DNA from 3 places in the Pseudomonas sp. GW821-FHT05D12 genome. Region 3 is predicted to be linked to each of the others. Evidence: predicted binding sites of a transcription regulator. Region 3 holds the regulator's gene; each other region holds the start of a gene.

Region 1 (5,451 bases), on a different contig from region 3:
AACCGGAAGGCATCGTTACGCATGATGGTGCCGTAGGTCGCCCCGCGAAACAGGTGGGAGCGCTCCTTGACCCATTCGCAGAACCGGCTCATGCCGTAGCGGCTCAAGCCCTGCTGGGCGATATCGCGAATATCCAGCCAGGTCGCGTTGATGTTTTCCCACATGTCCGCAGTAATTCGCCCACGCACGGCATGGGCGCTGGCCCGCGCAGAGCCCAGGCAACTGTAGATGCTCGCCGGGTTGGCCGCGTCGAGGGCGAAGAAATGCAGCAGGTGTTCGGCGTGCAGTTCGCCGTGACGCTCGCGGTAATCTTCCAGCGTGCCGGTGATCAACAGCGGCATGGCCAATTCGTGCAGGCCATCGCCGCGCCCATCCTGGGGCATCAACGACAGCGAATAGCTGACATCGAGCATGCGCGCGAGGTTTTCCGCACGCTCCAGGTAGCGCGACATCCAGTACAAATCCGAGGCAGTTCTACTCAACATAATTCAATCCTCGACCACCCAGGTGTCTTTGGTGCCGCCACCCTGGGACGAGTTGACCACCAACGACCCTTCGCGCAACGCCACGCGGGTCAGCCCGCCAGGCACCACGCGGGTTTCCTTGCCGGACAGCACGAATGGGCGCAGGTCGATATGACGCGGGGCGATGCCGTTGTCGACGAAGGTCGGGCAGGTGGACAAACACAGGGTCGGCTGGGCGATATAGGCGTGGGGCTTGGCCTTGATGCGTGCGCGAAAGGCTTCGATTTCAGCCGCCGTCGAAGCCGGGCCGACCAACATGCCGTAGCCGCCGGAACCTTGGGTTTCCTTGACGACCAGGTCCGGCAGGTTGGCCAGCACGTGGGATAATTCGTCGGGCTTACGGCATTGGAAGGTAGGCACGTTCTGCAGGATGGGTTCCTCATCCAGGTAAAAACGGATCATCTCGGGGACGAAGGGATACACCGACTTGTCATCCGCCACTCCGGTGCCAATCGCGTTGGCCAGCACCACATTGCCCAAGCGATACGCGGCGAGCAGGCCGGGCACGCCGAGCATGGAGTCCGGGTTGAACGCCAGCGGGTCGAGGAACGCATCGTCGAGGCGGCGATAGATCACATCGACGGCCTTGGGGCCGTCGGTGGTGCGCATGAACACACGGTCATCACGCACGAACAGGTCGGCGCCCTCCACCAGCTCCACCCCCATTTCGCGGGCCAGGAAAGCGTGTTCAAAGAACGCGCTGTTGAAGCGGCCCGGGGTCAGCACCACCACACTGGGGTTATCCAGGGGGCTGGAGCTTTTCAGGGTATCGAGCAGCAGGTTGGGGTAATGATCGATGGGTGCGATGCGCTGGGCGGCGAACAGTTCGGGGAACAGGCGCATCATCATCTTGCGGTCTTCGAGCATGTAGCTGACGCCGCTCGGTGTACGCAAGTTGTCTTCGAGAACGTAGTAAGTGCCGTCGCCATCGCGTACGAGGTCGACCCCGGAGATGTGGGAATACAGGTCGCGGTGCAGGTTCAGCCCCTGCATCGCCAGTTGGTATTGCTCGTTGGCCAGCACCTGCTCGGCGGGGATGATGCCGGCCTTGATGATGCGTTGCTCGTGGTACAGGTCGGCGAGAAACATGTTCAGCGCCTTGACCCGCTGGATACAGCCGCGCTCGACCATCCGCCATTCGCTGGCGGGAATACTGCGCGGGATGGTGTCGAAGGGAATCAGGCGCTCGGTGCCCTGCTCGTCGCCGTACAGGGTGAAGGTGATCCCGGCGCGGTGAAACAGCAAATCGGCTTCGCGCCGGCGTTGGGCCAGCAGTTCAACAGGGGTATCAGCCAACCAGCGGGCGAACTCGCGGTAATGGGGGCGAACCTGCCCTGCCCCGTCGTACATTTCGTCGTAATAAGTGCGGATCATGCCGAACTCCTTGTCACCCGGACGCTTGAACCTTCGCAAGGCCCGTGCCAGCGGCATAAACACTTAAAAATCAGTGCGTTGAATAACCAAAGGGATCTGCTCGCACCGTCCTGGTGCGCAGAATGCCCCGCGCACAGGCGCACGCTTCATCGCAATGCGCGCTTTGGCTATCAACAGCATAGTCAGAGTTGATTTCACTGCCCGTTCGCGCTTGCGGATAATCGCAACCATCTGCTGAACAGGGTGCGTCCTACCGCTTCAGCGCAACGCTCTTCCCTTTAGGCCACCCTGCTCGGGTGGCTTTTTTTTGGCTGGAGAAATGCTGTGTAGGTGGGGTGATAGTGAGGTTGCCGAACCGGACAGCGATTAGGGCTGGCCACAAACAAAATCGGCCGACCCGAAGGTCAGCCGATACGCTGTGTTTCTCATACTGCTACATGGGTAACCCACGCACCTCCTGCTTGACGCCCCATCCCTCGATGATGCCGCCCAGAGGCTCGACCACCGCCTCGAAGTCCTGCTCGAAGTCTCCTATGCCGTCGTAGGTTGCAAACATGATTTTGCTCAGTTCCAGGTACCAGGCGCCATCGTCGCGCGCGCTGACCTGGGCATTCAGGGATTCCCCACGAAATTCACCCGCAGCCCTGCGCGCCCGTTCCTCATCCGGGAATATGGCGTAGAACTCAATGGGGTGGAAACGCGAGAAGTCGAAGCCGCCTTCTTTCATGCGGCGCAGAACGTTGGTGCTGATGTCTTCTTGATAGGCTGTGCTCATGAAAAGTGCTCCTCGAATTGATGGATAGACTTTCCGTGCTTCCCGAAGCCCACGCCGTACTGGCGTGGGAGCTACGGCAAAAACATCACCGCTGGAAAACAAGCATGTAGCTGACAAGACCAGACCTTAGCGATTCGTTCGCTGATCTCACTTGCAGAGTAGCGCGAAGCTATCACCTCCACCAGAGGCGCTTTAAGTGTGTACAGGGAATATTCAGGCGGCGGGAGAGATGTCGAGGATCTGGATACTGTTCTGGTCTTTGAGGATCTTGACCGTAGGCTCAGGCTTGCGGCCCTCCAGGTCATTGAGGTCCAGTTCAGCGGCGATGGGCACCAGTTTGTTGCGAATCATGTGTGCCGCATCTTCGAGGCTGGGCTTCTGATCGCAGGTGAACTGCTCGACGGATTGAACGCCGTGATCATCAACGAAGGTAATCTGCCACTTTTGCATCGGTGCCTCCTCGATAAAACCCGTGTGTGGGCTTACCACTATCTGGACCTTGAGGGTTCGCCAAACGTTCCACTCAAGTCAGGAGGCACCGGATCAACTGCGCTTATTTTTCAGCGTGTTCTTTCAAGGCTTTCAAGGTGTTGAACGGCGCGTCCACCACAAACTTGTTGGCCAACCACGACGGCACGCTGCCACCTGGCTCGGTGTGCACCTGGTAAGTGACTTCGGTCTGGTTGTCGCCTTTTGGCACGAGTTTCCAGAAGCCATCGACCTGGGCAACCCGTACGTAGCCTTTTTCTTCAGGCTTGTAGGTCGGGACGCCCTCGAGCTTACGGGTCAGCGTGCCGTCGGCCGCCTTGGTCGTGGTGATATGCAGGTAGGAATCGCGGTCCGTCACGGGGAACGGGGCCTTGAATTGGGTGTAGGTCCAGCTCTCGTCGCCTTTCTTGTCTACCAGCTTCTGGGACTTGCACTCGTGGATCCAGGCACAGGCACCGGCCACGTCTTCCTGCAGGGCGACGATTTTGGCCACGGGCGCCTTGATCACGGTCACACCGCGATAGGCCTTGTACTTGGAGCCGGCAATTTCGCTCAGGGACACTTTGATACCGTCTTCGTCCTTGGCGACTTGCCAATCCTCAGCCTGGGCAGTGGCAGCAAACACCAGCGTAAAACCGCACAACACAGCCATTCGTTTCAGCGAACCCATTGTTGTATTCCTTATTGTTGAAGTTCCGATAGTAAAGCCCATCAAGCCGCCGTCATCTGCTCCCACCAGCCGATCAACCGGATTGCATCGGCCTGGTCGGTGCCGCAGACCTCGATATCGGCCTTGAAATCACTGCACACCGCCGGGCGTTCCGGCCGGCCGAACAGCTGGCATAGCTGTTCGACCGACAGGTGCAGGCAGCGTTCGCCGGCCGGTTTGCCGTGTGGCATGCCCGGTAATGGCGAACTGATGGAGGGGGCGATGCAGCACGCGCCACAGCCTTCACGGCATTTCATGACCAAAAGGTCCTCGACGACTCAATGTGGATGGCCGGGCTAGAGTACGCCCTTAAACAGCCGTTTTAAAATGGTCTAACAGGGGTTTTTCGCAGAAAACAAAAGTGACTGACCAGTCTGCGACAGATGGTCGAGGGGTGACGTCACGTTAGGGCGAAAAGTTTATTGCTTGAACTCGAACTCCAAGGCCGCGCCTTCAACATCGCGGCGCTCTTCGTTGCGCAGTTGCAGTTTCATTTCATTGCTGAGCAGGCGCCCGTTGATCTGGAAGGCACTGTTGTCAGTGGGCTTGTCACCAAACATCGGCGGCAGCAGCGGTACGCTTTTGGGCTTGGGCATGGTGCCCAGGGGCTGCAGGTGCCGGACCATGTCCGTAGGCAGTGTCAGGTCCAACTGTGCCGGTGCCAGTTGGGTTTGGGCGACTTCGCGGGCCGATTTTGACTTGCTCGCTACCGGTGCACGCTTTTTCACCGTGGCGGCTTTTTTCTTGGTCGCGGCGGCTTTTTGCGCCGGTGCCGGTTTTTTCGCAGGCGTTTTCTGCTGGTTGCTGGCGGCGGGCTGGGCGTCAGTCACAGGCATGGCCGCCAGCACGGGGCTGACGTTACACAGGCTTAACAGGCCAATCACCAAAGCAGCACGAACAATTGAGGTCATATCGCCTACAGCATTAACGGCAGAGGGCCATATGCTCGCTTGTTGTGCGCGGCATGACAAGCGCGGTGATTAGCCAGCTATCGGAGTTGTCCCCAATACGCCGCTCAAAAGCCGGCTGCCGTCTCCTGGCACAACTGGCTGGCCAGCATCCCCAACGTCATCAGCGCCCTCTCTGCCTCGCGGTTCCACGGCGTGCCGCAATTGAGGCGGATGCAGTGGTTGAACTGCTCGGTATTGCTGAAGATCAACCCCGGCGCAATGCTGATGCCCTGTTGCAGGGCACGCACGTGCAGTTCCTGGGTATTGACCCGTCCGGGCAAACTGACCCACAGGATGAAGCCGCCGGTCGGGCGGGTCATCTGGGTGCCTTCCGGGAAATACTGCTGCACCGCCAGCTGGAAAGCGCTGAGGTTCTTGCGGTATTCCTGGCGGATGTAGCGCAGGTGGCGGTCGTAGCCACCGTTCTCGAGGTACGCCGCCACCCCCATCTGGGTCACGCTGCAGGCGGAATGGGTACTGAACATCTGCAGGCGCTGGATTTCCTGCTGGTATTTGCCGGCGATCATCCAACCAATGCGCACCCCTGGCGACAATGTCTTGGAAAAGCTCGAGCAGTAGATGACCCGGTCGAGGCGGTCATAGGCCTTGAGGGCCTTGGTGCGACCGAGT
Region 2 (5,451 bases), on a different contig from region 3:
TGATGCCGGTGATGGACGGCTTTGAGGCGGCCCGCCGCATCAAGCAACTGGCCGGCGAGGCGCTGGTGCCGATTATCTTCCTCACCTCCCTGCGCGAAAGCGAAGCGCTGGCCCAATGCCTGGATGCCGGCGGTGACGACTTCCTGCCCAAGCCCTACAACCAACTGATCCTGGCCGCGAAGATCAACGCCATGGACCGCCTGCGCCGGTTGCAGGCCACCGTGTTGCAGCAGCGCGACCTGATCGCCAGGCACCACGACTATCTATTGCATGAGCAGCGGGTCGCCAAGGCCGTGTTCGACAAGGTCGCCCATTCCGGCTGCATCAATGCCGCGCCGAACATTCGCTACCTGCAATCGCCCTATGCGTTGTTCAACGGTGACCTGCTGCTGGCGGCCTACACGCCGTCCGGCGACATGCACGTGCTGCTCGGCGATTTCACCGGCCACGGCCTGCCGGCAGCGGTGGGCGCGATGCCGCTGGCGGAAGTGTTCTACGGCATGACCGCCAAGGGCTACGGCCTGGCGCAGACCCTGCGCGAGATGAACGCCAAGCTCAAGCGCATCCTGCCGGTGGACATGTTCTGCTGTGCCACCCTGTTGTGCCTGAGCACGCAGCGCCGCGTGGTGGAGGTATGGAACGGCGGCATGCCCGATGGCTATGTGCATGAAGTCGCCAGTGGCCAGCGCACGCCGCTGCAGTCGCGGCATTTGCCGTTGGGCGTGCTTTCGGCCGACGCTTTTGATGATCGCACCGAAGTCTGGCCCATGGCCTTGGGCGACCGCGTGTTCCTGCTGTCCGATGGCGTGCTGGACACCGCTGACGCGAATGATCAATTGTTTGGCGCCGAGCGTTTGCAGCAGGTGTTCGCCGCCAATCGCGAGCCGGATCGGCTGTTCGAAGACATTGAACAGGCGCTGGCGGCCTTTCGCGGCGAGGCGCGGGATGACGTGAGCATGGTGGAAATCACCCTGCAGCCCGGCCAGTCGTTGCGCGCGACCGGGCCGTTGTATGCCGACAGCGGCCAGTCGTGCCCGCTGGATTGGTCGGTGAGTTTCGAGTTTCGCGCCGAAACCCTCAAGCGCTACAACCCGTTGCCCTACCTGCTGCAGCTGTTGCTGGAGATCCACGGCCTGCGTGAGCAGAGCGGGGCGCTCTACAGCGTGATGGCCGAGCTGTATTCCAATGCGCTGGAGCACGGCGTGCTGGGCCTGGACTCGCGGCTCAAGCGCGATGCCCAGGGGTTTACCGAGTATTACCGCCAGCGCAACGATCGCCTGGCGCAGCTGAACAGCGGTTATGTACGCGTGCACGTGCAGGTGGTGCCCACCGAAGCGGGCGGCAAGATGACCTTGCGCCTGGAAGACAGCGGGCCGGGGTTCGACGTCGAACAGGTGCTGGCCCGGCCGTTGGATATCGACCGTCTGTCCGGCCGCGGGCTGAGCCTGGTGCGCCAGTTGAGCAGCGATGTACGCTGGTCCGATGGCGGGCGCAGTGTCTGCGTGGAGTTTTGCTGGGGGGCTCTGGCATAATCCGCCGATTCTTGATCAAGGAGCGAGCAAGTGGTTGATATTCATCTGGACCCAGACGTGTTGTCGGGTTTGCAGGAAGTCATGGAAGGCGAGTACCCCAAGCTGCTCGATACCTTTCTCGATGATTCCCAAAAGCGCGTCGAAGCCCTGCGCAAGGCCCGCGACGACGCCAAGGCGCTGGGGCGCATCGCTCATAGCTTCAAGGGCAGCAGCGGCAACCTCGGCGCGGTGCGCCTGGCGCAGTTGTGCCAGCGGCTGGAGGTCGAGTCGGTTGAGTCCTCGGCGGACCTGGGGGCGCTGGTGGATCAGATTGATCATGAGTTTGCGTTGGTGAAGCCGTTGTATGAGTCCGAGCGGCAGCGGTTTGGCGTGTAGTTGGGGGGTGTACGTATCCATATCAGCCGTTACCTGAATAACGGATAGGTACGCAACAAAACCAAGCCCAAGTAAAACCTGGCCCGACTCTTGCTCTATCTCCCGATACTGCATCCCCGATCCCCATGCAGTGGAGACCTTTACCTATGCCAGTCGCCCCGAATTCGCTCCTTCAGGCTGCCCCCGCGGCCAAGCCTCAAGCGTCCGCCGCCCCGCAGCCGGTTGTGGATGCGGACCCACGGGACAAGGGCCCTGGCTTCGCACAGGTGTTCGCCAACCAAGGCGCCAAGCCCGCGATCAAGGCCGACGACAACTCGGCCAAGCCCACACGGGACAAGCCTTCCGACAACTCTGCCAAGCCTGTCGCCAGCAGCGACAAGCCTGCCGCCAGCACGCCAGCGGTTGCCGATAGCGGCAATACCTTGCCTGCCACGCCGCCGGCCAAGTCCGATGACAGTGCCAGCACCGATGACGACGCGCCGGTCGATCCGACCCTGGTGCAGCAGCCCCCGACCGACCCGGTGGTCGATCCGGCGTTGATTGCCACGGTCACGCCGGTGGTTGTGCCGGTACCGGTGCAAACCCCGGCACCGGCGGCTGCCGCCCAGGACGACAGTGCCCAGCCGGTGGTTGCGGCGCCGATCGCGGCCACCGAGGAAGCCAAGCCGGCGTTTGACCCCGAGGCCGATCCACTGGATGCGATGCCGGCCGTGCGCCTGGCGATGGAGCAGGGCGGGCATGTGTCGGCCAGCAGCCAGGCACCGGCAAAAACCGCCCCGGCGCCGACCCAGGACCAGCCGACGGCCGCGCAGAACTTTGCCGCCGGCCTGGCCAATATGGTCGACCAGCAAGCCACCAAGGACAGCACTGACTCCGGCGGCGAGAAGGCCTTCAGCGGTTTGATCGAAGGCGGCCTCAAGGACCTCAAGGAAGCCAGCAGCGACACGCGCGTCGATGACTTCGCCAATCGCCTTGCCGCGCTGACCCAGGCCGCCACGCCGAAAACCGCCAATGCGCTGCCGCCCACGACCAATGCGCCGCTGGCCATGCACCAGAGCGGCTGGACCGACGAAATCGTCAACCGCGTGATGTACCTCTCCAGCGCCAACCTCAAGTCGGCAGAGATCCAGTTGCAGCCGGCCGAACTCGGCCGCCTGGACATCAAGGTCAACATGACGGCCGACCAGCAGGCCCAGGTCAACTTCATGAGCGCCCACCCGGTGGTGCGTGAAGCGCTGGAAAGCCAGTCCGGCCGCCTGCGGGAGATGTTCGCCCAGCAAGGCATGGGCCAGGTCGACGTCAACGTGTCCGACCAGTCCCGTGGCCAGGAGCAGCAGCAACAGCAGGCCCAGACCCGTGGCGTGAGTGGCACGGGTGGGCGCGGCGGCGACAACGGCGACAATGCCAGTCACGGCGATGTGGCTGAGGCCGTCGCGCCGGTGACGTCTACCGTGATCGGCTCCAGCGCCGTCGACTACTACGCCTGATCCTGAGCCTGGCACAGGCCAAAATGTGGGAGCGGGCTTGCTCGCGAAGGCGGTGTGTCAGTTTGCATGTGTGCTGACTGACACACTGCTTTCGCGAGCAAGCCCGCTCCCACATTTGATTTGCAGTGTTCTCTCTTCCTGAATTACCAGACAACTCTGGCATAACACTTGCTCTTGCCTTTCCGTAGATCTATGAATCCCCGAATAGTGACGGATTATTGGCATGGCGAAGAGCGACGACGCAGCAAAAGCACCCGCAGGCAAAGGAAAGCTCAAGCTTATCCTGTTGATAGTCCTGGGCCTGCTCCTGGCCATCGGCGCCTCGGTGGGTGGCACCTGGTACATCATGCACAGCAGTGCAAGCAAACCGGCACCCGCCGCCGAAACCGCCAGTAACGTCAAGCAACCGGCAATCTTCGAGCCGATGCTCCCGGCCTTTGTCGCCAACTTCAACCAGAACGGGCGTCAACGCTACCTGCAGGTGAGCATCACCTTGCTGGCGCGTAACCAGGCGGACCTGGATGCCCTCAAGGTGCATATGCCGGTGATCCGCAACAACCTGGTGATGCTGTTCTCCGGACAGAGCTTCGACACCCTGGCCACCCCGGTGGGCCAGGAAATGCTGCGCCAGAAGGTCACTGCCAGCGTGCAGGAAGTGGCCCAGAAAGAGCTCGGCAAAGTGGTGGTCGAACAGGCGCTCTTCACTAACTTCGTATTGCAGTAGGATCACGACATGGCCGTGCAAGACCTGCTGTCCCAGGATGAAATCGACGCGCTGCTGCATGGCGTGGACGATGGTCTGGTACAGACCGAAATGGCTGCCGAACCCGGCAGCGTCAAAAGTTATGACCTCACAAGCCAGGATCGCATCGTCCGTGGACGCATGCCGACCCTGGAAATGATCAACGAGCGTTTTGCCCGCTACACCCGTATCAGCATGTTCAACATGCTGCGCCGCTCGGCGGACGTGGCGGTGGGCGGCGTGCAGGTGATGAAGTTCGGTGAATACGTGCACTCGCTGTACGTGCCCACCAGCCTCAACCTGGTCAAGATCAAGCCGCTGCGCGGCACCGCGCTGTTCATCCTCGACGCCAAGCTGGTGTTCAAGCTGGTGGACAACTTCTTCGGCGGCGACGGCCGTCACGCCAAGATCGAAGGCCGTGAATTCACCCCGACCGAACTGCGGGTGGTGCGCATGGTGCTGGAGCAAGCCTTCATCGACTTGAAGGAAGCCTGGCAGGCGATCATGGAAGTCAATTTCGAGTACATCAACTCGGAAGTGAACCCGGCCATGGCCAACATCGTCGGCCCCAGTGAGGCCATCGTGGTGTCGACCTTCCACATCGAACTCGATGGCGGTGGCGGCGACCTGCACGTGACCATGCCGTACTCGATGATCGAGCCGGTGCGCGAGATGCTCGATGCGGGCTTCCAGTCCGACCTCGACGACCAGGACGAACGCTGGGTCAAGGCCCTGCGCGAAGACCTGCTCGACGTCGACGTGCCCCTGAGCGCCACCGTGGCCCGTCGCCAGTTGCGTCTGCGAGATATTTTGCACATGCAGCCGGGGGACGTGATCCCGGTCGAATTGCCGGAAGAAATGATCATGCGCGCCAATGGCGTGCCGTCGTTCAAGGTCAAGCTGGGGTCCCACAAGGGCAACCTGGCTTTGCAAGTGGTTGAGCCGATCAACCGTCGCTGATCCCTAATTTATGAATGTTTGCTCCGCCGAGGACATGTAATGGCTACCGAACACGAAAACACTTCCGCCGAAGACCAGGCCCTGGCTGACGAATGGGCAGCTGCCCTGGAAGAAACCGGCGATGTTGGCCAGGACGATATCGACGCACTGCTGGCGGCCGACGCGGCCACCGCACCGGTCGGCAATCGCCTGCCGATGGAAGAATTCGGCAGCGTGCCGAAGAACAACGACCCGGTGACCCTCGATGGCCCGAACCTGGATGTGATCCTCGACATCCCGGTCTCGATCTCGATGGAAGTCGGCAGCACCGAAATCAACATCCGCAACCTGCTGCAGCTCAACCAGGGCTCGGTAA
Region 3 (5,451 bases):
TGCGCGCCCTGCAGGGCGGGTCAATCTGTGCACTCGGCACGGCACTCGGCGCGGTGCCGGTGTTGGTGATTCGGCGCATGCCGGTGGCGTTGAGCGATACATTGCTGGGCTTTGGCGCCGGGGTAATGCTGGCGGCGACGGCGTTTTCGCTGATCGTGCCGGGCATTGCCGCGGCTGAAGGCCTCGGGCTCTCGCCCTGGGGCGCCAGTGGCTTGATCAGCTTCGGCATCATGCTGGGTGCATTCGGGTTGTATCTGGTTGACCGCAAGGTCTCCGGCGCAAGCCCGGAAATGTTGGTGGGCACGCCGGACAACCCGGTGATCCCGCCGCGCATCTGGCTGTTCGTGTTTGCCATTATTGCCCACAACATTCCGGAAGGCATGGCGGTGGGCGTTTCCGCCGGCGGCGGCATGCCGGACGCCGATAGCTTGGCCATGGGTATTGCCTTGCAGGACGTGCCCGAAGGGCTGGTGATTGCGTTGGTATTGGCCGGGGCCGGGATGTCGCGGGTCAAGGCCTTCCTGATCGGAGCCGCGTCAGGCTTGGTGGAGCCGGTATTTGCAGTGCTTTGCGCATGGCTGGTGAGCCTGGCCGAGGTGCTGTTGCCGTTGGGCCTGGCCCTGGCTGCTGGGGCGATGCTGTTGGTGGTGACCCACGAAGTGATCCCGGAGTCGCGGCGCAATGGTCATGAGAAGCTCGCCAGCCTGGGATTGTGCATCGGGTTCTGCTTGATGATGGTGATGGATACAGCCCTGGGGTAAACCGCTCCCGGTTAGGCGTCGGCTCGCCGGCGCTCGGTCGCGGTCTTGAAGGACGCTATCGCCGGCAAGCCGGGCTCCTACGGAAGGTTATTCGCCTTCGTCGAAGAAGTTATTGATCAATGCCACCAGTGCGGCCATTGCTTCGTCTTCCTGCTCACCCTCGGTCTTCAGATGAATCTTGGTGCCCTTGCCGGCAGCCAGCATCATCATGGCCATGATGCTCTTGCCGTCGACCATGGATTCCGGGGTGCGCCCGGCGCGGATCTGACAGGGAAACTGCCCGGCAACACCGACGAATTTGGCCGAGGCGCGGGCGTGCAGGCCCAGCTTGTTGATGATTTCAATTTCCAGAGCGGGCATCGCGGGGGTGTTCCTTTCAGCTAAGGTCGCGGTGGCGAACCTGGACGTTCTTGAGGGTTTGTTGCAGCACCTGGCCCAGGCGCTCGGTCAGGTAGACGGAACGGTGGTGGCCGCCGGTGCAGCCGATGGCGATGGTGACATAGGCGCGGTTGCTCGCGGCAAAGCGCGGCAGCCATTTGAGCAGGTAGCTGGAGATGTCCTGGAACATCTCCTCCACATCCGGCTGCGCTGCCAGGTAATCGGCCACCGGCTGATCCAGCCCGGACTGATCACGCAGTTCCGGTTTCCAGTAGGGGTTGGGCAGGCAACGCACATCGAACACCAGGTCGGCGTCCACCGGCATGCCCCGCTTGAAGCCAAAAGACTCCACGAGAAATGCTGTGCCAGGCTCCGGCTGATTCAGCAGGCGCAGCTTGATGGCATCGCGCAGCTGGTACAGGTTGAGGCTGGTGGTGTTGATCTTGAGGTCGGCGAGGTCGATGATCGGCCCCAGCAACTTGGTCTCATCTTCGATGGCTTCAGCCAGCGAGCGATGAGGGCTGCTGAGCGGGTGGCGTCGGCGGGTTTCGGAGAAGCGCTTGAGCAGCGTCTCTTCGTCGGCGTCCAGGTACAGCACATCGCAATGAATGTGTTTGGCGCGCACTTCCTCGAGCAATTGCGGGAAGCGCTCAAGGTGGCTGGGCAGGTTGCGGGCGTCAATGGAAACAGCGACCAGGGGTTGCGCCAGTTCGGTGTGGATCAACGCACGTTCCGCCAATTCCGGCAGCAGGCCGGCGGGCAGGTTGTCGATGCAATAGAAACCGTTGTCCTCAAGAACATTGAGGGCGGTGCTTTTACCCGAGCCGGAGCGGCCGCTGACGATGATCAAACGCATGATTACTGCCCGTTTTGTTCATCCAGGACAACCTGATAGAGCGCCTCACTGGTGGCAGCGCTGCGCAGTTTGTCGCGTACTTCCTTGCGGTCTAGCATGCTGGCGATCTGCCGAAGCAGCTCCAGGTGCGCATCGGTGGCAGCCTGTGGGACCAGCAGTACAAACAGCAGGTCGACCGGGGCGCCGTCGATGGCGTCGAAATCGATAGGTTTTTCCATGTGCAGCAAGGCGCTGACAGGTGTTTCACAGCCTTGCAGGCGGCAGTGTGGAATGGCGATGCCGTTACCAAAACCGGTCGAACCCAGTTTTTCACGGGCGATCAGCGACTCATAGACAACTTGCTCATCCAATTCAGGCACTTGGCCATGGATCAGTTTGGCAATTTCTTCGAGGGCTTTCTTTTTGCTGCCGCCCGGCACGTTCACGAGGGAACGGCCGGGGGTCAGGATGGTTTCAAGTCGGATCATGGGGGGAGAGTTAACGACCTGTACCTTGCATCAGGTGCAGATTCTTTTCCTTATGCTTTATGAGTTGGCGGTCCAGCTTGTCGTAGAGCGAGTCGATCGCCGCGTACATGTCCTCATGTTCCGCATTGGCGACGAGCTTGGCATTCGGTACGTGCAGGGTGGCCTCGATTTTCTGCTTGAGCTTATCGACCTCCATGATGACCTGCACGTTGGTGATCTTGTCAAAATGCCCCGCAAGTTTGTTCAACTTGCTCTCGGTGTACTCACGCAGGGGCTTGGTGACTTCCAGCTGGTGTCCACTGATGTTGACTTGCATACAGCTTCTCCTTCGTTGCCAGTGCATAAAGCGGCAGGCCGGGGTGCCTGCCACTGGAACGCTTTGGCCCGCCCGTCACATCAAACGCTTTCGCTCGCTGGAAGGCGCGATCCCAAGGGATTCGCGGTACTTGGCGACGGTTCGACGGGCGACCTGAATGCCTTGTGCCTCCAGTAAACCAGCGATCTTGCTGTCACTCAACGGCTTTTTCTGATTTTCCGCGGCAACCAGTTTTTTGATGATCGCGCGAATCGCCGTGGACGAGCATTCGCCGCCTTCAGAGGTGCTGACATGGCTGGAGAAAAAGTATTTCAGCTCATATATACCGCGTGGGGTATGCATGAATTTTTGCGTGGTCACCCGCGAGATCGTCGATTCATGCATGCCCACCGCCTCGGCGATGTCGTGCAGGACCAGCGGTTTCATTGCTTCGTCGCCATATTCCAGGAAGCCGCGCTGATGCTCGACGATCTGGGTGGCGACTTTCATCAGGGTTTCGTTGCGGCTTTGCAGGCTCTTGATGAACCAGCGCGCTTCCTGCAATTGGTTGCGCATGAAGGTGTTGTCGGCGCTGGTGTCGGCGCGGCGCACAAAACCGGCATATTGCGGGTTGACCCGCAGGCGTGGCACGGATTCCTGGTTCAGCTCCACCAGCCAGCGCTCGTTGTCCTTGCGCACGATCACGTCAGGCACCACGTATTCGGCTTCGCTGGACTCGATCTGCGAGCCCGGACGCGGGTTGAGGCTCTGCACCAGTTCGATGACCTGGCGCAGGTCGTCTTCCTTGAGCTTCATGCGGCGCATCAGCTGGCTGTAGTCGCGGCTGCCGAGCAGGTCGATATAGTCGGTCACCAGGCGCTGGGCCTCGACCAGCCAAGGGGTCTTGGCTGGCAGTTGGCGCAGTTGCAGCAACAGGCATTCACTGAGGGTGCGCGCGCCAATGCCGGCGGGCTCGAACTGCTGGATGCGGTGCAGGACGGCTTCAATCTCGTCCAGCTCGATATCCAGCTCCGGATCGAAGGCTTCGAGGATCTCTTCGAGCGTTTCGTCCAGATAACCCTGGTTATTGATGCAGTCGATCAGGGTCACGGCGATCAGGCGATCGGTGTCCGACATCGGCGCCAGGTTCAGTTGCCACAGCAGATGGCTCTGCAGGCTCTCGCCGGCTGAGGTGCGCGTGGTGAAGTCCCATTCGTCATCGTCGTTACTGGGCAGGCTGCTGGCGCTGGTCTGGTAGACGTCTTCCCAGGCGGTGTCCACGGGAAGTTCGTTGGGGATGCGTTCGTTCCAGTCGCCTTCCTCAAGGTTATCCACCGTTGGGGCGGTTTCCTGGTAGGAGGGTTCCTGCACGTCGGAATTGGGTTTTTGCTCGATGTTGTCGGCCAGCGGGTCTGCATTATCGAAGTCGTCGCCTTCTTCCTGGCGTTCGAGCATCGGATTGGACTCCAGGGCCTCCTGGATTTCCTGTTGCAGGTCCAGGGTCGACAATTGGAGCAGGCGGATGGCCTGTTGCAGCTGCGGTGTCATCGTCAGCTGCTGGCCCATTCTCAGGACTAGCGATGGTTTCATGGCAGGGGCTTAACACCTTATTCGCCGGCGCAATGCGCCATCCACGACAGGGCGCGTGAGCGCCAAACATAAGCAAATTATATGCCTGATATCGGGGGCTTTGCCTAGAGCGCGGTAACAATAAAAATCCGGAGGTTTTCATTGACTCCCGCGCACCTTGGCGAACGGCCTGCCACCGCCTTTTTCAAACAGGCAGGCTTACAGGCGGAACTCGTGACCCAGGTACACTTCCTTGACCAGTTCGTTGGCCAGGATAGTGGCGGAGTCGCCTTCGGCGATCAGCTGGCCATCGTTGACGATATACGCGGTTTCGCAGATATCGAGGGTCTCACGGACGTTGTGGTCAGTGATCAACACGCCAATGCCCTTGGCCTTGAGGTGGTGGATGATCTGCTTGATATCACCCACCGAGATCGGGTCGACACCGGCAAACGGTTCGTCCAGCAGGATGAACTTGGGTGCAGTGGCCAGCGCCCGGGCGATTTCCACGCGGCGACGCTCACCACCGGACAGGCTCATGCCGAGGTTGTCGCGGATGTGGTTGATATGGAATTCCTGCAGCAGGCTTTCCAGCTCCTTGCGACGGCCGTCACGGTCGAGTTCCTTGCGGGTCTCGAGGATCGCCATGATGTTGTCGGAAACCGACAGCTTGCGGAAGATCGACGCTTCTTGCGGAAGATAGCCGATGCCCGCGCGGGCGCGGCCGTGCATCGGCTGGTGGCTGACATCGAGGTCGTCGATCAGGACGCGACCCTGGTCCGCCTGGACCAGGCCGACGATCATGTAGAAGCAGGTGGTCTTGCCGGCGCCGTTGGGGCCGAGCAAGCCGACGATCTGGCCGCTGTCGATCGACAGGCTGACGTCGCGCACGACCTGGCGGCTTTTATAAGCCTTGGCCAGATGCTGGGCTTTCAGGGTTGCCATTAGTTCGCCTTCTTCGCATCGGGTTTAGGCGCAGGCTGGGCAGCGCCGTCTTTCTTCTTCGGCTGGATAACCATGTCGATGCGTGGACGCGGTGCGCTGAGCTTGCTGCCCGTGGCGCGGCCGGCGTTGGCGACCTGCTTCACGGTGTCATAGGTGATCTTTTCACCTTCCGTGGAGTTG

Evidence for each region. Region 3 encodes sigma-54, which starts transcription at its own class of promoters, with help from an activator protein. Its sites were predicted from a motif close to ANTGGCATNNANNTTGCTNT; they were not measured.
Region 1: the regulator sigma-54 is predicted to act here: its motif matches at 1,931-1,950, upstream of AC07SI_RS25895 (circularly permuted type 2 ATP-grasp protein).
Region 2: the regulator sigma-54 is predicted to act here: its motif matches at 1,985-2,004, upstream of AC07SI_RS18120 (flagellar hook-length control protein FliK).

The regions. Positions count from the first base shown of each region.
Region 1 is NZ_JBWKSN010000016.1:45,500-50,950, forward strand. Features, by position in the region: gene AC07SI_RS25890 (alpha-E domain-containing protein) at 1-485, opposite strand, end outside; gene AC07SI_RS25895 (circularly permuted type 2 ATP-grasp protein) at 489-1,898, opposite strand; gene AC07SI_RS25900 (ribonuclease E inhibitor RraB) at 2,332-2,673, opposite strand; gene AC07SI_RS25905 (hypothetical protein) at 2,887-3,123, opposite strand; gene AC07SI_RS25910 (START domain-containing protein) at 3,227-3,832, opposite strand; gene AC07SI_RS25915 (YkgJ family cysteine cluster protein) at 3,874-4,128, opposite strand; gene AC07SI_RS25920 (translation initiation factor 2) at 4,291-4,782, opposite strand; gene AC07SI_RS25925 (aminotransferase-like domain-containing protein) at 4,887-5,451, opposite strand, start outside.
Region 2 is NZ_JBWKSN010000009.1:105,743-111,193, reverse strand. Features, by position in the region: gene AC07SI_RS18130 (ATP-binding SpoIIE family protein phosphatase) at 1-1,532, shown strand, start outside; gene AC07SI_RS18125 (Hpt domain-containing protein) at 1,563-1,907, shown strand; gene AC07SI_RS18120 (flagellar hook-length control protein FliK) at 2,054-3,394, shown strand; gene fliL (flagellar basal body-associated protein FliL) at 3,618-4,118, shown strand; gene fliM (flagellar motor switch protein FliM) at 4,128-5,096, shown strand; gene fliN (flagellar motor switch protein FliN) at 5,136-5,451, shown strand, end outside.
Region 3 is NZ_JBWKSN010000001.1:383,216-388,666, reverse strand. Features, by position in the region: gene AC07SI_RS01820 (ZIP family metal transporter) at 1-761, shown strand, start outside; gene AC07SI_RS01815 (HPr family phosphocarrier protein) at 849-1,121, opposite strand; gene rapZ (RNase adapter RapZ) at 1,138-1,995, opposite strand; gene ptsN (PTS IIA-like nitrogen regulatory protein PtsN) at 1,998-2,462, opposite strand; gene hpf (ribosome hibernation-promoting factor, HPF/YfiA family) at 2,473-2,778, opposite strand; gene AC07SI_RS01795 (RNA polymerase factor sigma-54) at 2,854-4,347, opposite strand; gene lptB (LPS export ABC transporter ATP-binding protein) at 4,546-5,271, opposite strand; gene lptA (lipopolysaccharide transport periplasmic protein LptA) at 5,271-5,451, opposite strand, start outside.